Regions from separate parts of the Bradyrhizobium sp. CCBAU 53340 genome, predicted to be linked through region 3. Evidence: predicted binding sites of a transcription regulator. Region 3 holds the regulator's gene; each other region holds the start of a gene.
The links. Region 3 encodes LexA, which represses DNA repair genes until DNA is damaged. Its sites were predicted from a motif close to TGTTCNNNNTGTGTTCNG; they were not measured.

Region 1 (5,401 bases), 1.7 Mb from region 3:
GTGACATAGACCTTCGTGCGGTCGACGCCGGCTTCTTGAAGCGCGCGGTCGAGCATCTGCCCGGCCGGGCCGACGAAGGGATGGCCGGCGAGATCTTCCTTGTCGCCGGGCTGTTCGCCGACCAGCATGATGGTGGCATCCTTCGGGCCCTCGCCGAACACCGTCTGCGTTGCGTCCTTGTAGAGATGGCAGGCGCGGCAATGCGCGGCTTCCTCGCGGAGCGCTTCGAGATCATTGGCTGTGGTCTTGCGTTTCATCGGAGCCTCCGGCCGCTTCTGAGGCTTGTGCGGGTCGGTTGCAGCATTGGCGATCATGGCGCCGGTCATGCGCTCGGCGTCCTCGATCAAGGGCTTAATGATCGAAGCCTCGGGCAGGTTCCTCCAGTATTTTTTCGGCATCTCCGTCTGCATCGCCTTCACCTTCAGTCGTGCCGGATTGAAAATGCTGGCGTAGTAGCATCGCCAGGTTTCCTCCAGCCGGTCTTCGCCCGGTGCCTCGCTCTTGGCGACGCCCGGAGTGAAGGACAGCGCGTGGCCATCCCAATGCGCGCAGAGGTCGGGTGTCAGGATCGACCAGGGCATGTCGGCAAAGCGCCTGGCGAAGAATGGAGCGGCGAGCTCGACGATGTGATGCTCCGGCTCGAACCAGGCGACGTAATGCGCCGCGCGCTCCCTGCCGATCTCGCGAAAGCGCACGAAGGCGTGCATCTTGTGCTCGTCGCGGTGGACCGCGCGCGCCATCGCAATGACCTGCGCGACGTCAGGGTCCGTCGCGACCTCGATGAGATCGTGATTGTCCTTCAGCCGCCAGAGCAGACGATAGAGAATCGCAAACCGCTCGCCATCGCGATGCAGGATTGCTGATTTTGCGAGATCGACGAATTTTGCCGACACATTGAACGTGCCGTCGTTCACTTCGAGGATCGGAGAGGGTGCGGGCGGCGCGAACAAGTCGGCAGCGCCGCCCCGCACGGCCCAGGTGACGTCGGTGGGCTGCACATGATGAAGCACGAGGCTGCGTGCGGCTTTGCGCCAGCCGTCGAAATCGGTTTCGGTGTCGAGAGTGATGTACTGCATCAGAATCCGAACCCCAGTTGCATTGCTTTCGGTTTGAACCGTTCGATCAATCGCGCTTCATCGAGGTGGTGCGGCGTAGGGCGGTGATCGCTGAGGACGATGAACGGCAGCGCCTTGTGCTTCGGCACGTGCAGCCGCGCGAGATCGGACAGGCGGATCGTGGTGGTGCGGCGCGTCGCGATGATGCGCTCGACCGCCTTGGTGCCGAAGCCCGGCACGCGCAATAGCTCCTCGCGGCTGGCGCGGTTGACGTCGAGCGGGAAACGGTCGCGATGACGCAGCGCCCAGGCGAGCTTTGGATCGATGTCGAGCGGCAGCATCGCACTGTCGTCGACGATCTCGCCGACGTCGAAACCGTAGAAGCGCATCAGCCAGTCGGCTTGGTAGAGCCGGTGCTCGCGCAGCAAGGGCGGCTGGACCAGAGGCAGCGCGCGGCTGGCATCCGGGATCGGGCTGAAGGCGGAATAGTAGACGCGCCGCAATCGGTAGGAGCCGTAGAGATTGGCACTGGTATGGAGAATGGTGTGATCGTTTGCGCTGTCGGCACCAACGATCATTTGCGTGCTTTGGCCCGCGGGCGCAAAACGTTGCGGCTTGGCCTTCGTCTTTGTGCTTCGGTCTTCCTCGGCCTCGTCGAGCTTCAGCCGCAGCCGGCCCATGGTGCGGCGGATCGCGCGCACGTCCTTCTCCGGCGCGAATTGCTGCAGACTGGTCTCGTCAGGCATCTCGATATTGATGGAGAGACGGTCGGCATATCTGCCGGCTTCCGCAATCAGCGCGTCGTCGGCCTCCGGAATGGTCTTGAGATGGATGTAGCCGCGGAAGTGATGCTCCTCGCGCAGCTTTCGCGCGACGCTCACCACTTGCTCCATCGTATAGTCCGGGCTGCGGATGATTCCGGAGGAGAGAAACAGTCCTTCGATGTAATTGCGCCGGTAGAAGTCGAGCGTCAGCTTGACCACCTCGTCGATGGTGAAGCGGGCGCGCGGCACGTTGGAAGAAGCGCGGTTGACGCAATAGAGGCAATCGTAATTGCAGGCGTTGGTCAGCAGCACCTTGAGCAGTGAGATGCAGCGTCCGTCCGGCGCGTAGGAATGACAGATGCCCATCCCCGGCGCGGTCGAGCCCATGCCTTTGCCGTCGCTGGAATCCCGCTTCTCGGTGCCGCTGGAGGCGCAGGAGGCGTCGTACTTGGCGGCATCCGCCAGGATCTCCAGCTTGCGTTGTACGTCCATCCTGGAATCCCTTTGATTCAGCTCATGAATCCGATTGAGCGCAATTCGGTTGACTCTTCGCGCCCCGTTAGCTTTATATTAGAACATATCATGAACAAATGAGCCAGCCGCTGGTTCTCTTTTTGAGAGCCTCCGGCAATCACCTCTGAAGGAGCGGCGAGCATGAGCGGCGCACGCATGAGCGCGCTTGCGACCTTGCGCAGCCAGATCGAGCGGATCGAGACGGCGCAGGTCGTGCATCAGCACGACCGCATCGCGCTCGGCCATAGCGAGGCCGACCGCGCGTTGAAGGGTGGGCTTGCGCGCGCGGCGATCCACGAGGTGTTTTGCGAAGGGCGCCAGGGCACGGCCGCGACGGGTTTTGTCACCGGGCTTGCAGGCCGCGTCACGACGCAGCGGCCGATGCTGTGGGTGCGACAGGATTTCTCGGAAGTGGAGACCGGCGCGCTGTCGATGAGCGGGCTCGCTGAGCTCGGCCTCGATCCGCGGCGCGTGGTGATGGTGCGTGCCGCCGACGTCGAGAGCGCGCTGCGCACTTCGGCCGATGCGCTCGCCTGCGATGCGCTTGGCGCCGTCGTGCTCGAGCTCTGGGGCGAGACCAAGCAGTTCGATCTGGTGGCAAGCCGCAAGCTGACGCTGGCGGCGCAGTCGTCCGGCGTCACCGGTCTGTTGCTGCGGATGGCGGCACAGCCGCTGCCGTCGACCGCGGAGACGCGATGGATGCTGCGCGCGGCGCATTCACCGCCGGGCTCGGCATGGGACGCCTGGGGCGCGCCGCGCTTCGATGTCGAGCTGTTGCGCAATCGTCATGGCCCGTGCGGCCGGTGGATCATGGAATGGAAGTGTGATGAGTGCCAGTTCAGTGAACCGTCGGCGTATCCTCAGCCTGTGGCTGCCGCGCCTGCCCATCGACCGGATCCAGCGGTTCTTCAGCAGCGCCGGGCTGGGTAACACCAATGAACCAAGCATTGTCGTTATCAAGAACAACAATGCGCTGGTGATCCACGCGCTGGATGAGGCGGCCGAACGTCTCGGCCTGTACATCGGCCAGCCGCTTGCGAACGCGCGAGCGATGTGTCCGGATTTAAAAGTGTTCGACGCCGATGTCGTAGCCGATGCAAAAACGCTCAGCGACATCGCCGACTGGTGCGACCGCTTCACGCCGCTGGTGGCGCTCGATCCGCCGCATGGATTGTTCCTCGATATCACCGGCTGCGCGCATCTGTTCGGCGGCGAGGCCGCGCTGTTGCAGACGCTGGTTCGCGCGCTCGGCCGGCAAGGCTTTGCCGTCAGCGCGGCGATTGCCAGCACCTCGGTCTGCGCGCGCACGCTGACGCGGCAGGCCACGGGCAGCATCGTCGCCGATGGCGGGGAGGCGGCGGCGATCGACCGGTTTCCGGTGTCCGCGCTCGGTGCGGACGAGACGATCACCACCGGTCTGCGCCGTGCCGGTCTGAAGACCATTGGCGATGTCGCATCGCGTTCGCCGGGCGAAATCACGGCGCGGTTCGGCGCGCGGTTCTCCACGCTGCTTGCGCATGCGCTGGGGCAGGGCGATGCGCCGATCAGCCCGCGCAAGCCGCTGCCCGATTACATCGTGGAAAAGCGCTTTGCCGAGCCGATCGCGACCGACACCATGATCGCGATGACGCTGTCGCGGCTCGCCGACACGTTGATCGCGTCCATGGAGAAGCAGGGCAAGGGCGCGCGTCGTCTTGAAGCCGCGTTCTTCCGCACCGACGGCGTGGTGCGTGCGATCACGGTCGAGACCGGGCGTCCGGTGACGCGGAGCGCCGTCATCGACCGGCTGTTTCGCGAGCGGCTTGATGCGCTCGCCGATCCCCTCGATCCCGGTTTCGGTTTCGACATGGTGCGGCTGTCGGCAAGCCGTACCGAGATCGTGGTGCAGGAGCAGCGCGATCTCGATGCCCATGTCCACGACAATGACGAGCTTGCCGCGCTGATCGACCGCATCGCCGCGCGCATCGGCGGAAAGCGCGTCGTCGTGCATCTCCCGCAGGATACACATGTCCCCGAACAAGCGGTGCTGGCTGCGCCTGCCCAGCATCATCTTACTGCTGCCATGCAGGCCGAGTGGCCAGATCGTGCCGAGGGCGAGCCGCCGCTGCGGCCCCTCAGGCTGTTCGACAAGCCGGAGCCGGTCACGGTGCCGTTTGCGACCGTGCCTGACGGTCCGCCGCATCAATTCACCTGGCGGCGCGCAAAACATGCGGTGGTGCGGGTGGAAGGACCCGAGCGCATCGCGATGGAATGGTGGCGTCAGGACGGCAAGCAGCTGACGCGGGATTATTTCCGCATCGAGGACGCCGAAGGTCTGCGTTTCTGGATTTTTCGCGATGGTCTTTACGAGGGTGAGGTGTTCGACGCCGACGGCAAGCCCGCATCCCCCAACTGGTATGTGCACGGTCTCTTCGCATGACGACGCCCGCTTATGCCGAGATCGGCATCACCACCAATTTCTCCTTCCTGCGCGGTGGCTCGGATCCACGCGCCTATGTGCATCAGGCCAGCAAGCTCGGCATTCCCGTGATCGGCATCGCCGATCACAACACGCTGGCCGGCGTGGTACGGGCCTGGAACGAGCTCGATAATGACAAGGTGCTGCATAAGCCCAAACTGCTGATCGGCGCGCGTATCGTCTTCATCGACGGTACGCCCGACATTTTCGTCTATCCGCGCGACCGGGCCGCCTATGGCCGGCTGTGCCAGCTTTTGACCCGGGGCAAGCGCGGCGACGACATCACACGGATCGAGAAAGGAGAATGCCATCTCAGATTCGCTGATCTTCTGGAGTTTTCGGAAGGCCAGCTCCTTGTCCTGACGCTACCGCGTCGGTTCGATGATGCGCAGGTGCTGGATACGCTCGCAAAACTCAAGGCGAGCCGCGCCGAGGGCGTGTGGCTGGCGGCGAGCCTGATCTATCGCGGCGACGATCGGCGCCGCCTGGCACGGCTCGACGATCTCGCCGCCACAGCCAAAGTGTCGCTGCTCGCGACCAACGAGGTGCTCTATCACGATCCCGGCCGGCGTCCCCTCCAGGACGTGCTCACCTGCATCAGGGAAAAGACC
Region 2 (5,401 bases), 2.3 Mb from region 3:
CGAGATCGCGCGAGCCGGCATCGAGGTCGCGATCTCGCCGATGCCGGTCCAGGGCATGAACAGCACGGCCAGCACGACGCCGGCGGCGGGCGCCACCACGGCCGCCGCCCACACCGTGCGCAAAATCCGCGCGCTGCGCATGGCGATCAGGTCACCGGCCGCTACGACCATAGCGAGGCCCGACATGACAAGAACGACGCCAGCACCGCCAACGACCGCCTCGAAACCGAACAGACCGGAGATCAGGACCGCACCGAGCGCAGGCGCGAGCGCGAAGAAGTAGACGAAATTGCGCGCAAGCGGCTCGACCGGCGGCCGGTAGATGATCGGCGCCTCCTCGCTCTTGCCGGCAAACAGGGGTGTGTTGAGGAAGCTCAGCACCGGGACCGCGACCGCGCCGAGCACGAGCCCGCCGAGCAACCAGGCGGTGTGGACCGCACGGGCACCGAGGTCAGCCACTTGCGGCAGGGCCGGCAGGACAAGAGTTTGGGCGCGCATCAGCCAGACCGCATAGGGCAGCGCCAACACGGCGACGACGACAAGCGCAAACAGCGGATCGAGCGCGCGCAAGGTCCGGCGTCCGCCGGCGGTCGACAGTGCAAAGATGACGAGCAGCGCGAGCAGGAAGATCGCGGCCGGCGTGGTCAGGAGCAACAGGCCCGCTTCGATCGACCAGGCAAACCAGGCATTGCCGCGACGCTGGCCGATGATCTGCCAGGAATGCAGCAGCAGCAGCGCCCACAGCGGCCGCGCGAGGACCAGGGGACTGAAGTCGAGCGCGGACGAGGAGAACGCCAGCACCGTCATGGTCAGCAGCACGGCAAGGACCGCCTGCTGGGTGCCGACCACGGCGCGCGCGAGGTGATAAAGCGCGATGAAGGTCGCGACCTCGCAGAGCTCGGCGAGGAGATAGACGCCGAACATGTGGCCACCGGCGATGCGGTAGGCGATGTCGGCGAGCCAGATCGATAGCGGCGGGCCAAGATCAGTGCCGACCTGGTACTCGCGGCCGAAGGCCAGCAGGGTCGCGAGGCCGCCGGGCGGGCTGCGGTAGAACAACAGCGCCACCAGCAGCCACATCGCGGCCTGCAGCAGCACGGCAATCCAGACGATCAGCCGCGGCCGGGCGCGAATGAGCTCGATGACCAGGGAGGTAAACCGCATGCAACGCCCGCAAGATGCAGCCAACCCGTCCAGCCGGCCCTATTCGCTCACATCTGTTTTGATAAAGGGCGCCACGCGTCGTGGCAACGGCAGTCTACTTTAGAGGCCTGCCGAAGCATCGATTTCAACCGTCGTCTCCACCAGCACCTCGACCTCGGCGACTTCGAACAGATCCCGCACCGGCTCGACGGTCCAGGGCATATGCTTGGCGCGGGCGGCAGCGACGGGGGCGAAGAAGCTGCGGTGGTGGATGGTGGGACCGAGGCGGTCCAGAGCGTCGAGATGCTCGGGCACGCCATAGCCCTTGTGCTGCTCGAAGCCATAGCCCGGACAGTCCAGCGCCAGCGCGCACATCAGCCGATCGCGCGTCACCTTGGCGACGATGGAGGCGGCGGCAATCGAGAGCACGATGCCGTCGCCGCCGATCACGGCCTCGCAGTCGCAAGACGTGTCGAGGCGGTCGCGGCCGTCGACGAAGACGTGGCGAGGCGGCTCGGGCAATGCGACGATCGCGCGCTTTAGCGCCCAGAGCGAGGCGCGCAGGATGTTGTCGCGGTCGATTCGCGCTGGGGACGCGACCGCGACCGAGACCTGCGCGGTGGCGCATATCTTGTCGAACAGCTTCTCGCGCTCTTCCGCCGTCAGCCGCTTGGAATCGTCGATGCCGCGCGGGATGCGGTCGGGGTCGAGAATCACGGCAGCCGCAACCACGGGGCCCGCGAGCGGCCCGCGGCCGGCCTCGTCACAGCCTGCGATCGGCCAGACGCCGCGCTTGATCAGCGCACGCTCGCGGCGGAAGCTCGCCTTGGCAGGTGCGGCCTTCTTCTCAGCGGCCTTCTCTGGCGCGTCCTTGGCCGGCTTCTTGGCAGACTTGTCCCGAATCATGGCCGGGATCGTGCGCAAGCGGCCTCCCTTGCGCAACCGGGAACCCCGGACAATTCCCGTTATTCAGACGATCCCCCTACTCCGCCAGATGCACCCGCCGGTCGTCCCCGACCTCGATACCGGGCGCGACCACGACCTCCCAGGGGTGGCCGTCGGGATCGGCAAAATAGCCGGAATAGCCGCCATAACCGGTCTCGTGTGCGGCCTTCAGCAGCGTGGCGCCATGACCAAGCGCAAACGCCAGCACGGTATCGACCTCCTCCCGTGACGCGCAGTTCCAGGCGAGCGTGACGCCGCGGAAGGTCGTGGGTCTCGGCTGGTCCGGCAAATGAGCGTCGCCCGCGAGCTGGTCCCAGGGAAACAGGCCGAGCACCGGCCCGCCAGTGTCGTAGAACGCCACGGCTTCGCCGGTCGCCTTCAGCCGGCGCGAAAAGCCCAGCGCGTCGTAGAAGGCGATGCTGGCGCGGATGTCGCTGACGCCCAGCGTGATCACCGTCAATCGCGGTACCGGAGTTGGCACTTGCTGACTCATTTACACACCTCATCCAGTCCGCGCTTCAGAACAGGCTGAGCTGCTCGCCGTTCTGTTTCGGCCGCGCAAAGTGATCCGTGGTCAGCTTAGAGCGGCGCTTGTTGAGACCGAGCCTGTCGCAGGCGATCTCGAAGCGGCGGCCGATGGTCCAGGCCATCGGGCCCGTGCCCTTCATCCGCTCGCCCCATTTCGAATCGTAGTCGCGGCCGCCGCGCATGTCGCGGATCAGGGTGAAGACGTGGCGATAGCGGTCGGGATAGTTCGCCATCAGCCATTCGCGGAACAGGTCGCGCACCTCGAGCGGCAGCCGCAGCAGTACGTAGGAGGCTTCCTTGACACCGGCATGCGCGGCGGCATCGAGGATGCGCTCGATCTCGGAATCGTTCAGCGCGGGAATCACGGGCGCGACCATCACGGTGGTGGGAATGCCCGCCTCCGAAAGCTGCTTCAGTGCCTCCAGCCGCTTCGGCGGCGTTGAGGCCCGCGGCTCCATGGTGCGCGCCAGCTTCGGATCGAGCGAGGTCACCGAGATCGCGACCTTGGCGAGGTTGCGTTTGGCCATGCGCGCGAGAATGTCGATGTCGCGCGTCACCAGCGCGGACTTGGTGACGATGCCGACGGGATGGCCGGTGCTCTCCAGCACTTCGAGAATGCCGCGCATGATTTTGCGCTCGCGCTCGATCGGCTGATAAGGATCGGTGTTGGTGCCGATCGCGATCATCCGCGGCTCGTAGCCTGATGCGGCGAGTTCCTTCTCGAGCAGAACAGGCGCCTCGGGCTTGGCGAACAGCTTCGACTCGAAGTCGAGCCCCGGCGACAGGCCGAGATAGGCGTGCGTCGGCCGCGCGAAGCAATAGACGCAGCCATGCTCGCAGCCGCGATAGGGATTGATCGAGCGGTCAAAGCCGATGTCGGGCGAATCGTTGCGGGTGATCACCTTGCGCGAGGTGTCGACGCCGACGCTGGTCTTGAACGGCGGCAGCTCCTCCAGGCTCTGCCAACCATCGTCGAAGGCGACACGGGCCTCGGCCTCATAACGGCCGCTGGCATTGGACTGCGCGCCACGCCCTCGCCGGCGCGCGCGGTCGATGGCGACGCCAAGTTCGGGGAAATCGGCAGGGAAATCAGAAGGCGCACCCGCCGGCTCGGAGGGCGCCGTGACCGGCGGGTGCTTGAGAGCAGAAGAAGCTGGACTCATGCACTCAAGATAGCACGACAAAGGAACAAATCAAGAACAAGAATCAAGAACGCGAAAACAACCCCATGCACAGTAGCGCTGCCCAAACTTCGCGCGCGGTCCCTTGACCTCACGCAACACCGCGTGAGCCCGCTCCCGTTTGATGCCGCGGAAGGATCGATCTCGCCGGAACCCGGTTGATGACGATCCCCTGTGAAGGTCGGCATGATCATGACATTTCAACGACAATCGTCCGCAGCAAGCAGCGATCTCGATCTGCTTGATCGCTACTGGCGTGCAGCCAACTATCTCTCGGTCGGGCAGATCTATCTGCTCGACAATCCATTGCTGCGCGAACCCCTGCGGCCCGAGCACATCAAGCCGCGCCTGCTCGGCCATTGGGGTACGACGCCGGGGCTGAACTTCATCTACGCGCACTTCAACCGCGTCATCCGCGCGCTGGACCTGAACGTGCTCTATATCTGCGGTCCCGGTCATGGCGGTCCGGGCATGGTTGCGAACACTTATCTCGAAGGCAGCTACAGCGAGATCTATCCCAACATTCCGCGCGATGCGGACGGATTACGCAAGCTGTTCAGGCAGTTCTCTTTCCCCGGCGGCATTCCGAGCCACGCCGCGCCGGAAACGCCGGGCTCGATCCATGAAGGCGGCGAGCTCGGCTATGCGCTGGTGCACGCCTATGGCGCGGCGTTCGACAACCCCGATTTGATCGTCGCCTGCGTCGTCGGCGACGGCGAGGCCGAGACCGGCCCGCTCGCGGCCTCCTGGCATTCCAACAAGTTCCTCAATCCCGCGCATGACGGCGCGGTGCTGCCGATCCTGCATCTCAACGGCTACAAGATAGCCAATCCGACCGTACTCGGGCGGATGCCCGACAACGAAATCCGCGATCTGTTCCGTGGGCTCGGCCATGAGCCGCTGTTCGTCGAAGGCGACGATCCCAAGGCGATGCATCAGGCCATGGCTGATGCGCTCGACGTCGCGATCGCCAGCATCCGCTCGATCCAGCAGAACGCCCGCGACGGACGCAAGATCGAGCGACCGCGCTGGCCGATGATCGTGTTGCGCAGCCCGAAGGGCTGGACCGGCCCGAAGGAGGTCGACGGTAAGAAGGTCGAAGGTTTTTGGCGCGCGCATCAGGTGCCCGTCGCGAACTGCCGCGAGAACCCCGCGCACCTAGAGATCCTTGAAGACTGGATGCGCAGCTACGAGCCGGACAGACTGTTCGACGCGAGCGGTGCGCTCATTCCCGAGCTTCAGGCCCTTGCGCCGCAAGGCGATCGCCGCATGGGCGCCAACCCGCACGCCAATGGCGGACTGCTCAAGAAGGAGCTGAAGCTGCCCGACTTCCGCAGTTTTGCCGTTGACGTGCCGCAGCCCGGCGGCGTGACCGGAGAAGCCACGCGCGAGCTCGGCAAATTCCTGCGCGACGTCATCCGCCTCAACGCCGGGGAGCGCAACTTCCGCATCATGGGTCCCGACGAGACCGCATCAAACCGGCTCGATGCCGTGTTCGACGCGACCGAACGCGTCTGGATGGAGCCGATCGAATCTTACGATGTGCATCTCGCACAGGACGGCCGCGTGATGGAGGTGTTGAGCGAGCATCTCTGCCAGGGCTG
Region 3 (5,401 bases):
CCACCTCGGATTCTGAGCTTTCCGCAAAGCTGATCAGCAAGGCAGCCGATTTGAAGGCCCAGGCCGATCCGATGCCCGACAAGGACCAGGGGCTCCAGGCGCCTGATGTCGCGGAAGATGGCAATTCGTCGAGAAGCAATCCCATAACGCGGTCGTGACGTTCGAGCCGTCAACGTCGAGGACGGCCATCGTCTGCGCGCACTGATCGGCTCCTGCAGCCTCGACAATCCGGATCGCATCGGCGGCGAGATGCGCCTGCATCGACCGCCTGGCCGCGTGCCATTGCACGTGCAGGCGACACCAGCCGGCAGCGAATGGACTGAGAATGCCATACCTCTCGCCTCCGGCTGGCGATCGAGCGCGATGGTGCTCATCACCGACCCCGAGCTCGGCGCCAGGGCGCAATTCGAGGCCTTGCGCTAGCGCTATGGCGGCCTCACCCGGGCAGAAGCCGCCTTTGCGCTGGAGATCGTCAAGGGCGGCGGCCGCCAGCACGCCGCAGAGAATCCCGCGCGCATTGCAGATCATCCCCTGGCCTTTTGCGTCGGCCTCGCCGCTCGGCTAGAAACCTTGCCGACCGAGTCTTTTGCTGATGTTGCGGGAGTTCGCCGTGGCCCTGATGCCGGTATCCGATGCGCTTGCCGCCGTGCTTGCGGGCGCAGAGCCGTTGGCTGAAGAAGCGGTCGCTCTCGACCAGGCGTTTCACCGTGTGCTGGCGCGCGACGTCGCGGCGCTGCGGACGCAGCCGCCGCAGGCCATGTCGGCGATGGATGGCTATGCCGTCCGCGCGGCCGATGCGGCGAAGGTCGACACACAGCTCGCTGTCATCGGCGAGGTTGCAGCCGGCCGTCCCTTCGCAGGAACCGTTGGCGCCGGCGAAGCCGTGCGGATCTTCACCGGCGGTGTCGTTCCCGACGGCGCCGACGCGGTCATCATCCAGGAGGATACCGTTGCCGACGGCGGGCGCATCACGATCAAGGAAGCCGCCATGACCGGCCGGCACATCCGCCCTGCCGGCATCGATTTTCGCGAGGGCGACGTGCTGCTGCGCCAGGGCGCGCGGCTGACCGAGCGCGACCTGGCCCTCGCTGCCGGCATGAACCGCCCGCAGCTTGCCGTTCGCCGCCGTCCGAAAGTCGCGATCCTGGCCACCGGCGACGAGCTGGTGATGCCGGGCACCACGCCCGGCCCCGGCCAGATCGTCTATTCCAACGGCTACGCCCTGCATGCGCTTGCCCGCAGCGAGGGCGCCGACACCATCGATCTCGGCGTTGCCGCCGACACGCTTGCCGCCACCACCGCCGGCATCCGCTGCGCGCGCGAGAGCGGCGCCGACATCCTGGTCACGACCGGCGGAGCCTCGGTCGGCGACCACGATCTGGTGCAGCAGGCGCTCCGCGATGAAGGCACCGCGATGGCGTTCTGGAAGATCGCGATGCGGCCGGGCAAGCCGATGATGAACGGGCAGCTCGGGGCAATGCGGGTGATCGGCCTGCCCGGCAATCCGGTGTCATCTTACGTCTGCGGCTTCCTGTTCATGGTGCCGCTGATTCGCGCGTTATCAGGCCGCTCGGTGATTCATCACCGCCGCGAACGCGCCGTGCTCGGCCGCGACGTCGGCGCCAACGACCAGCGCGAGGACTATTTGCGCGCGCGCCTCGACACACGTGACGACGGCACGCTCGTCGCCGTTCCCGTCAATCACCAGGATTCCTCGCTGCTTGCGAATCTCGCTGCGGCACAGGCACTTCTCGTGCGCGCGCCGTTTGCGCCGAAGGCCGAGGCCGGCATGCCCTGCGAGGTATTGCGACTGCCCGCCTGACCGCTTCGTTCGCGTGCGTTCCGCGAACTTTGTGGCGTTCACGGTAAATTAAGCAGTTGCGGAACATGTATCGAACATATAGTGTCCGTTCATGATTTGTTTCGAGCATGTAGCGGCTTATCGCTGAATCCAGCGTCTCGGAATCGAACGACATCGTCAGGGGGATTTTGGTCGAGATGTTAACGCGCAAACAATACGAGCTCCTGCGGTTCATCAGCGAGCGGCTGAAGGAAAGCGGCGTACCGCCCTCCTTCGACGAGATGAAGGACGCGCTCGATCTGCGCTCGAAGTCAGGCATCCATCGCCTGATCACGGCGCTCGAGGAGCGCGGCTTCATCCGCCGCCTTCCGAACCGCGCCCGCGCCATCGAAGTGATCAAGCTGCCCGAGCTGCAGGCCGCCGCCGGCAATCGCCGCGGCTTCACGCCGAGCGTCATCGAGGGCAATCTCGGCAAGCTGCGCACGACGTCGAGCCCGCCCGCCGACGAGGGCGAGCGTCCCGTCGCGGTGCCCGTGATGGGCCGGATCGCGGCCGGTACACCGATAGAGGCCTTGCAGACCCGCAGCCACACCATCAGCGTCCCACCGGACATGCTGGGTGCGGGCGAGCACTACGCACTCGAGGTGCGCGGCGATTCGATGGTCGACGCCGGTATTCTCGACGGCGACATGGCACTGATCCAGCGCAACGAGAGCTGCGACACCGGCGATATCGTGGTCGCCCTGATCGACGATGAGGAGGCGACCTTGAAGCGCTTCCGCCGCCGCGGTGCCTCGATCGCGCTGGAGCCAGCGAATGCCGCCTATGAGGTCCGCATCCTTCCGCCCAACCGGGTCAAGATCCAGGGCAAGCTGATCGGCCTGTACCGGAAATACTGAGCGCCTCGCTCTCGCGCGATCGGTGATCGCCATCGACTGATGGAGCGGACGATTGTCCGCTCCGGCTGGATAGTCTTTCTGGTTTTGCACAGATTATCCGGCCACCTCTTCAGCGCTACATCCTCGGCACGCCGCAACGAAGCGTTATCGCTTCGCGAGGCCCATCAGGAGACCGAGGAGACAACCATGCGCAAGACCATCTTGAGCACCGTCACGCTTATGCTGATCGCAGCATCTGCGTCGCAGGCCTTTGCCAAGCAGCCCCAGCATCACGCGCGCAAGGCGCCGCAGGCAGCCAGCGCGCAATTCCGCGATGCCCGCAACGCCATGGATCAGCGGGCGCAGCCTGCCTGGCAATATTCGGGCTGGTCGGCGCCGGCCGGACGCTGACGGAGAAGCTTGCCGAATGCGCGGACGCAGGCTTTGTTCCTAGCGAATTCGGGAAAGATATTGTGATTGTAGCTTGCGGATCCAAGCCGCAGATTTGCCTACAACCGAGCGGAGCTTTCATGCTTACACTCTGGTAGAGGCCTGCGCCTCGATAAGGGACGTGGGTCGCTATCCCTGCATGAGGAGCACCCGATGTGTGACTATAGCCTGCATGCCGTCGCGACACGTCCCGCAGAAGTTGGCGAGACCATCGTCACGACAACGTTCCGCGGCACCTCGACGCGCGGCTTCGCCTCCGAAGCCGACATGTCGGTCGCGGTCTGCCTGCTGCCGGGAACGGAGCTCGCCTTCGCCGACAACGTCCGCTACGACAACCGCTGGATCTGGACGCGCACCGTCAATTCCCGCGTCGGCAAGTTCGGCAAGATCGATCCGCACATTCCCGATCGTCATCACGACGCGATCGAATTCCCCGACGGCAAGTACGTGCTGGTGACGCAGCTCGTCGAAGGCCAGCGCGCAACCGTGCTGCAACTGCCTGTGACCCAGCCGCTCGGCGAGCGCGAGCACAAGCCGCAGGTGGTGGCCGACAGACAGTCGACAACTCCGGGCCTGCCGATCGGTTGAACCGTCGGTTTTAATCCTCGGCCTGAAGGTCGGCTTCGGACGGTGTTGCGTCCTTGGAGCGCGGAGCTGTCGACCGTGGCACGAGGGTCAATTCGAAATCTCCATCGCCGGCCGCCGCCGGCGACCAGGGGCGATTTGCGCCCCTCGCCCTCACCGCCGCAATCGCAAAACCATCGCCGCGGGGTGTTAGCGTCAGCGCGCCCTGGCTCGCCAGACGCGGCCGGTTGACCACCATCGCGCGACAATCCGGCGGCGCAGGCCTTGTCGTCACCACCAGTGCCGCGCGGCTGCAATCATCGGCCAGCGCGTCGATGCGCAGGGCCAGCGCAACCATGCGGCCGTCGGCAAGCGGTGTCACGCAGCCGGCATCGTCGCATGAAACGCCGTCACCGAGCGAACCGCTGGCCGCGTCGCGCGGATCAGCGTCCGCCGCAAGCCACTCCTTGAGCAGGAAATTGTCCTTCCTCGTCCTGATCAGATGCAGCTGCCCGTCCCTGCCTCGCACCGCAACGTTCTGGCCGTCACCGGCGATGAGAATATCGGGTTGCCGGACGGAAAGACCCCAGATGGTCGCGGCCACGAGCACGACCGCTCCCGACCAACGCAGCGGTGTGCGCAGCAGACCCATCAGGACCAGGCCCAAGCTCGCAGCGATCAGCGGCGCCGTACCGAAGGCGCCGACATGGCCGACAGCGCCCGGTAGCGCCGCCACCCAGCGCGTGACCAAAATCATCCAGTCGATGCCGATCCCCATCAACCACCAGAACACGCCGTCGAGCCCGAAGGGCGCTGCGAGCAGTCCCAGCAGCCCCGCCGGCATCACCAGCGCCGAGACCACGGGCATAGCGCCGAGATTGGCGAGCACGCCGTAGGGCGTAACGCGGTGGAAATGGAAGGCGGCGTAAGGCGTGGTCGCCAGCCCTGCGATCATCGAGGCCATGGACAACATCGCGATCTCGCGGCCGCCCCACAGCGCGATGCGCGCCGTCGTCGAATGATCGGGCGAGGCCAACAGGCTCGGCATGCCGATCTGCACCATCGCGACCAGCCCGAGCGTTGCAGCAAACGACATCTGGAAGCTCGGATGCACCAGCGCTTCCGGCGCCACTGCGAGCACGATCAGCGCGGCCACGGCTAGGGTGCGGAACGTAATGGCGCGGCGATCGACGATAACCGCAATCAGCACGACCGCGGTCATGAAGAACGATCTCTGCGTTGCGACTTCGGCGCCCGAGAGCAGCAGGTAGAACGCGGATGCCACCAGCGCCGCAGCGGCCGACCATTTCTTGATGGGAAAGCCGACCGCTAGGCCGGGGATCAACGCAAGCAGCGCGCGAACCGCAAAGAAGACGACGCCGGCGACGACGGCCATGTGATAGCCGGAGATCGACAAGACGTGGCCGAGGCCGGAAATGAACATCGCATCGTTGACGGGCGTCGTGATCGCATCGCGGCGTCCGGTGAGGAGCGCGGTCGCGATCGCGCGGTTGTCGCCGTCGAGCGTGGCACGGATGCGCGCGTCGATCGCATCGCGCAGGCCCTGCATAATCGCGGCATAGCGTAGCTGCAATCCGCCTGACACGGGCGGCGTCACGGTGGTAATCGCCCCCATCGCAAAGCCGGACGCACCGATGCCCTGGAAGAACATATCGCGCGAGAAATCGTAACTGCCGGGTCGCAGCGG
Region 4 (5,401 bases), 3.0 Mb from region 3:
CCTCGCAGCTGAAATCGTTCGTCGGCAAGGAGATCTCGGTGAAGGTGGACGAGATCGCCTGCGCCAGCGATCCCGGCCAGATGAGCGAGGCCGTGGTAACGAAGTGGAGCTTGGTGAAGAAGTAAGGGGCGGCAGGCGAGGTGCCGTAGGGAAAGCGAAGCGTGCCCACGCACTGTTGACGACCGGGAGAAATGGTGGGCACGGCGCGTCGCGCCTTTGCCCACCCTACGGCATTGCGGCTGCGGCGCGTGCTCGCCCTAAACTCGCACCGGCCCCAGCGCCTCGAAATGTCCGCGCTTCTGCAGCCAGGTCAGCAGCACCAGGCTCGGGATCGCCACCAGCACGCAGATCACGAAGAACAGCGGCCAGCCGGTCGCGTGTGCGACATAGCCTGCGCCGGCCGAAAGATAGGTCCGCCCCACCGCGGCGAGCGCGGTCAGCAGCGCGTATTGCGTCGCGGTGTGCAGCGGGTTCTGGCACAGCGCGGAGAGATAGGCGACGAAGATCACAGTGCCGATGGCGCTGGTAAAATTCTCGGCGCAGATCGCGAGCGCCAGCGCCCATTGATTGGTGCCGACCACAGCGAGCCAGGAGAAGGTGAGATTCGCCAGCGCCTGCGCCATGCCGCCGATCCAGAGCGATGCCGCCAGCGAATAACGCCGCGCGACAAAGCCGCCGGCAAAGCCGCCGATCAGCGTCGCAGCGAGGCCAACGCCCTTCACGATCGCCGCATAGTCATTACGGGTGAAGCCGAGGTCGATCACGAACGGTGCCGTCATCGTGCCGGAGAACGCGTCGGTGAACTTGAACAGCACGACGAAGGCAAGCGCGGCAATCGCGTCCTTGCGCGACAGGAATTCCGAGAAGGCGCCGATCGTCGCCTGCAGCACGCGCGTGAACGCGGTCTCGTCGTGCGTCGCTGCTTCCGCCCGTACGGACTGCTCGGGCTCGGTCGCGACCAGTGCCGTAATGGTCCCGATCAGGACCATCGCCGCCATCACCACATAGCCCCACATCCAGGCCGACGGGCGGGCAATGCCGCTGCTCTCGAAGCCGGAGACGATGAACAGCGCGCCCGCGGTCGAAACCAGCATGCCGATGCGATAGGCCGCGACATAGGAGGCCATGCCAGCCGCCTGCTCGCTTTCCGGCAGGCTCTCGACGCGGAAGGCGTCGACCACGATGTCCTGCGTCGACGACGTCATGGCGACGAGGAGAGCGGCAAGAGCCACGAAGAAGATCGAGCGTCCCGGATCGGTAACCGCGAGCAGCAGGATGGCAACGATCAGCAGCAGTTGCGAGAACAACAGCCAGCCACGGCGGCGGCCGAAGGCACGGGTGAACGCCGGCACGTGCAGTGCGTCGACGAGCGGCGCCCAGAGGAATTTCAGCGTGTAGGGCGTACCGACCAGCGCGAACTTTCCAATGGTCTCGAGATCAACGCCGGCCTCCCGCAGCCACACCAGCAGCGTCGAGCCCGACAGCGCCAGAGGCAGCCCGGAGGAGAAGCCGAGGAACAGCACGATCAGCACCCGCGGCTGCAGGTAGACAGCGAGACTGTCACGCCAGGAGGTCGAAGGGGCCTCGGGGGCGCCGGAAGAAGTCGCGTCGGGTGCGGTCATGGGGAGGTGTTAGCAGATTCTGGCCGTGATGCCTCGGCCACAAATACCGTCATGCCCGGGCTTGTCCCGGGCATCCACGTTCCTCGTGCCGTTGAAAAGACCGTGGATGGCCGGGACAAGCCCGGCCATGACGGCTGAGAACTACTCCCCCGCCTGGAGCTTCCGCGGAAACAGCTCGCCCGCACCCGTCGCCACCAGCCGCGGGCCCTCGGGCGCATCGGTCTTGCTGAAATCGAGCTCCTCGATCCGGCCCGCCCGCTTCTCGATCTTGTCGGCGGAGATCAGGATCTGGCGGACGTCCTCGTTGGCGTCGGCGAAGTGCTTCTGCAATTTCAGCACGCGGTCGCGCAGACGGCCGAGATCGTCGCCAAGCTTGATCACTTCGGTCTGGATCTGGTCGGCGGCATCGCGCATGCGCGCGTCCTTCATGATCTGCTGCATCACCTGGATCGCCAGCATCAGAAGCGAGGGTGATACCAGCACGACGCGGGCCCGATAGGCCTTCTGGATCACGTCGTCGAAACCGTCATGGATCTCGGCGTAGACCGATTCCGATGGCACGAACATCAGCGCCATCTCCTGGGTCTCGCCGGTGACGAGGTATTTTTCCGCGATGTCGCTGACATGCTTCATCACGTCGCCGCGTAGCCGCTGCGTGGCGAGGCGCTTCTCTTCGTCGGTGCGGGCATCGTGCAGCGCGGTCATCGCCTCCAGCGGGAATTTCGCGTCGATGCAGAGCGGGCGCTGGTCGGGCAGGAACACCACGCAATCGGGCCGCTTGCCGGTCGAAAGCGTGAACTGGAATTCGTAGGACCCCTTCGGCAGGCCGTCCTGGACGATCGCCTCCATCCGCGCTTGTCCAAACGCGCCGCGCGACTGCTTGTTGGCGAGCACGTCGCGCAAGGTCGTCACCTGCGTGGTGAGGTCAGTCAGGTTCTTGTGCGCGCTGTCGATGATGCCGAGCCGCTCGTGCAGCGCGCGCAGGCTCTCCATGGTGTTGCGGGTCGAATGTTCCATGGACTGGCCGACCCGGTGGGTCACCGAATCCAGCCGCTCGTTCACCGCCCGCGCCATCTCGGCCTGGCGCCCGGCGAGCGTCTGGGTCATGGCGTCGACCCGGCCGGAGGCCTCGCTCTGCGCGTGCAGCACCTGGGCGAGGCGCTCTTCCAGCTCGTCGGCCCGGATCGCGCTCGCCATCGCGAGTTCCGCGCCCCGCCGCCCGGACCTGGCGATCACCACGGCAATCACCACCAGCAGGATGAGTACGAGGGCGCCGAAGCCGATCAGCACATCGATTCCGCGCACCGGCCAGTCGCCCAGCATGAAAATGATCTCGTTCATGGCTGCCCTTCTAGCCGATTCGCAGCCCAGAGCGAACGAAGAGAGAACGGTGGGGCTAACGGCCCCCTCATTTTTATGGTTAACGAAAGCTGAAGTTTTATGGTTAGCGAACCGTTAACGTGTTCCCGGCCGCATTGACCGCTTGTCGCGCGCGGCTTAAATCGCCCGCCATGGCCCTCAGAGAAATCATCATCCTGCCCGACAAGCAGCTGCGCCTCGTCTCCAAGCCGATCGAGAAGGTCACGTCGGAGATCCGCAAGCTTGCCGACGACATGTTCGAAACCATGTACGACGCGCCCGGCATTGGCCTCGCTGCGATCCAGATCGCGCAGCCGCTGCGGCTGATCACCATGGACCTCGCCAAGCCCAACCAGGACGGCGAGACCAAGCCGGAGCCGCGTGTTTTCATCAACCCCGAGATCCTCAGCTCGTCCGAAGAGCTTTCGGTCTACGAGGAAGGTTGCCTCTCGATCCCCGAATATTACGAGGAGGTCGAGCGCCCGGCGAAGGTGCGGGTGCGCTTCACCGATCTCGACGGCAAGGTGCACGAGGAGGACGCCGAAGGCCTCTACGCCACCTGCATCCAGCACGAGATCGACCATCTCAACGGCGTGCTGTTCGTCGACTATCTCTCAAAGCTCAAGCGCGACCGCGTCATCAAGAAGTTCGAGAAAGCCGCCAAGCGCGCGGGGGAGTAGAGCCCGGCTCTCACACGTCGTCATGGCCGGGCTTGACCCGGCCATCCACGCCTTGCTTGCTTTGTCACCAAGACCGTGGATGCCCGGGACAAGCCCGGGCATGACGGAGAACCAGAACTCTCACCGAACGCAGCCACATGCCCCTCCGCCTGATCTTCATGGGCACGCCCGATTTCTCCGTGCCGACGCTGCTCGAGCTCGTCGCGCATGGCCACGAGATCGTGGCCGTCTACACCCGCGCGCCGAAGCCGGGCGGCCGGCGCGGGCTGCAGATGCAGCCGACCCCGGTCGAGGAAGCTGCGCGAAAACTCGGCGTGCCTGTGCTGACGCCGAAGACGCTGAAGACGCAGGAAGCGCTTGCCGAATTCGGTGCCTTTGAGGCCGATGCCGCAGTCGTCGTCGCCTATGGCATGATCCTGCCGCAGGCGATCCTCGATGCGCCGAAGCTCGGCTGCTACAACCTTCACGCTTCGCTGCTGCCGCGCTGGCGCGGTGCCGCGCCGATCAACCGCGCGATCATGGCCGGCGATGCCGAGAGCGGCGTCATGGTGATGAAGATGGATGTCGGCCTGGATACCGGCGACGTCGCCATGGCCGAGCGTCTTGCCATCACGGACAACATGACCGCGGCCGATCTGCACGATCGCCTCTCCCGTCTCGGTGCCGACCTGATGGTGCGCGCGATGGCGGCGCTCGACCGCGGCGGGCTGCAGCTGAAGAAGCAGAGCGAGGACGGCGTCACCTACGCTGCCAAGATCGACAAGGCCGAGGCGCGGATCGACTGGAGCAAGCCTGCGCACGCGGTGCTGCGCCATATCCACGGTCTTTCGCCGTTTCCCGGTGCCTGGACCGAACTCTCAGGCGTCAACGAAAATGCGCGCGTCAAAATCCTGCGCTGTGAGCTTGCGAAGGGATCGGGAGAGCCGGGCACGGTGCTGGATCATCAGCTCACTATCGCGTGCGGCGAGGGCGCCATACGCATTCTCGAGCTTCAGCGCGAAGGCAAGGCGCGGATGCCGGCCACTGACTTCCTGCGCGGCGTGAAGGTTGAGCCGCCGATGCGGCTGGTCTGATGCCCCGCTACAAGCTCACCATCGAATATGACGGCGCGCCGTTCTTCGGCTGGCAGATCCAGGACACGCTGCCGTCGGTGCAGGGCGCGTTGGAAGCAGCCGTGAAGGCGATGACCGGTGCCGATTTGCGCGTGCACGGCGCCGGCCGCACCGATGCCGGTGTGCATGCGCGCGGCCAGGTCGCGCATGTCGATGTCGAGAAGCAGTTTCCACCTGGACGCTTTCGCGATGGGTTGAACGCGCATCTGCGCCCGCATCCGATCGCGGTGCTCGAGGCCGAGATCGTGCCCGATACGTTCGAGGCGCGCTTCTCGGCGGTGAAACGCCACTACCGCTACCGCGTCATCAACACCCGCGCCAATCTCGCGCTCGACGTCGGCCACGCCTGGCGCGTGCCGCGCCGGCTCGATGCCGACGCCATGCATGCCGCCGCTCAGCGCCTGCTCGGCAAGCATGATTTCACGACCTTTCGCGACACCGAGTGCCAGGCCAAGTCGCCGGAGAAGACGCTCGATCAGCTCGACGTCACGCGCGACGGCCGCGAGATCATCATCGTCACCTCGGCGCGCTCGTTCCTGCACAGCCAGGTGCGCTCGATGGTGGGATCGCTGGTCTGGGTCGGCGAGGGACGCTGGACCGCGGACGATCTCTCCGCAGCGCTCGCCGC

Region 1: a site for LexA is predicted at 2,391-2,408, ahead of XH89_RS26345 (ImuA family protein). Genes of this name have one in related genera too.
Region 2: a site for LexA is predicted at 3,801-3,818, ahead of XH89_RS29215 (PA0069 family radical SAM protein). Genes of this name have one in related genera too.
Region 4: a site for LexA is predicted at 2,995-3,012, ahead of XH89_RS04035 (DNA recombination protein RmuC). Genes of this name have one in related genera too.

What each region holds. Positions count from the first base shown of each region.
Region 1 covers NZ_CP030055.1:5,563,370-5,568,770, reverse strand. The annotation lists gene XH89_RS26355 (UdgX family uracil-DNA binding protein) at 1-1,076, opposite strand, end outside; gene XH89_RS26350 (putative DNA modification/repair radical SAM protein) at 1,076-2,311, opposite strand; gene XH89_RS26345 (ImuA family protein) at 2,474-3,262, shown strand; gene XH89_RS26340 (DNA polymerase Y family protein) at 3,159-4,751, shown strand; gene XH89_RS26335 (error-prone DNA polymerase) at 4,748-5,401, shown strand, end outside.
Region 2 covers NZ_CP030055.1:6,177,189-6,182,589, forward strand. The annotation lists gene XH89_RS29200 (glycosyltransferase family 39 protein) at 1-1,164, opposite strand, end outside; gene XH89_RS29205 (ribonuclease HII) at 1,264-2,049, opposite strand; gene XH89_RS29210 (VOC family protein) at 2,126-2,581, opposite strand; gene XH89_RS29215 (PA0069 family radical SAM protein) at 2,607-3,779, opposite strand; gene XH89_RS29220 (phosphoketolase) at 3,990-5,401, shown strand, end outside.
Region 3 covers NZ_CP030055.1:3,862,117-3,867,517, reverse strand. The annotation lists gene XH89_RS18360 (hypothetical protein) at 1-158, shown strand, start outside; gene XH89_RS18355 (hypothetical protein) at 250-423, shown strand; gene glp (gephyrin-like molybdotransferase Glp) at 611-1,822, shown strand; gene lexA (transcriptional repressor LexA) at 1,999-2,700, shown strand; gene XH89_RS18340 (hypothetical protein) at 2,887-3,090, shown strand; gene XH89_RS18335 (hypothetical protein) at 3,283-3,717, shown strand; gene XH89_RS18330 (ComEC/Rec2 family competence protein) at 3,728-5,401, opposite strand, start outside.
Region 4 covers NZ_CP030055.1:863,743-869,143, forward strand. The annotation lists gene XH89_RS04025 (hypothetical protein) at 1-125, shown strand, start outside; gene XH89_RS04030 (MFS transporter) at 258-1,622, opposite strand; gene XH89_RS04035 (DNA recombination protein RmuC) at 1,764-2,963, opposite strand; gene def (peptide deformylase) at 3,134-3,661, shown strand; gene fmt (methionyl-tRNA formyltransferase) at 3,799-4,734, shown strand; gene truA (tRNA pseudouridine(38-40) synthase TruA) at 4,734-5,401, shown strand, end outside.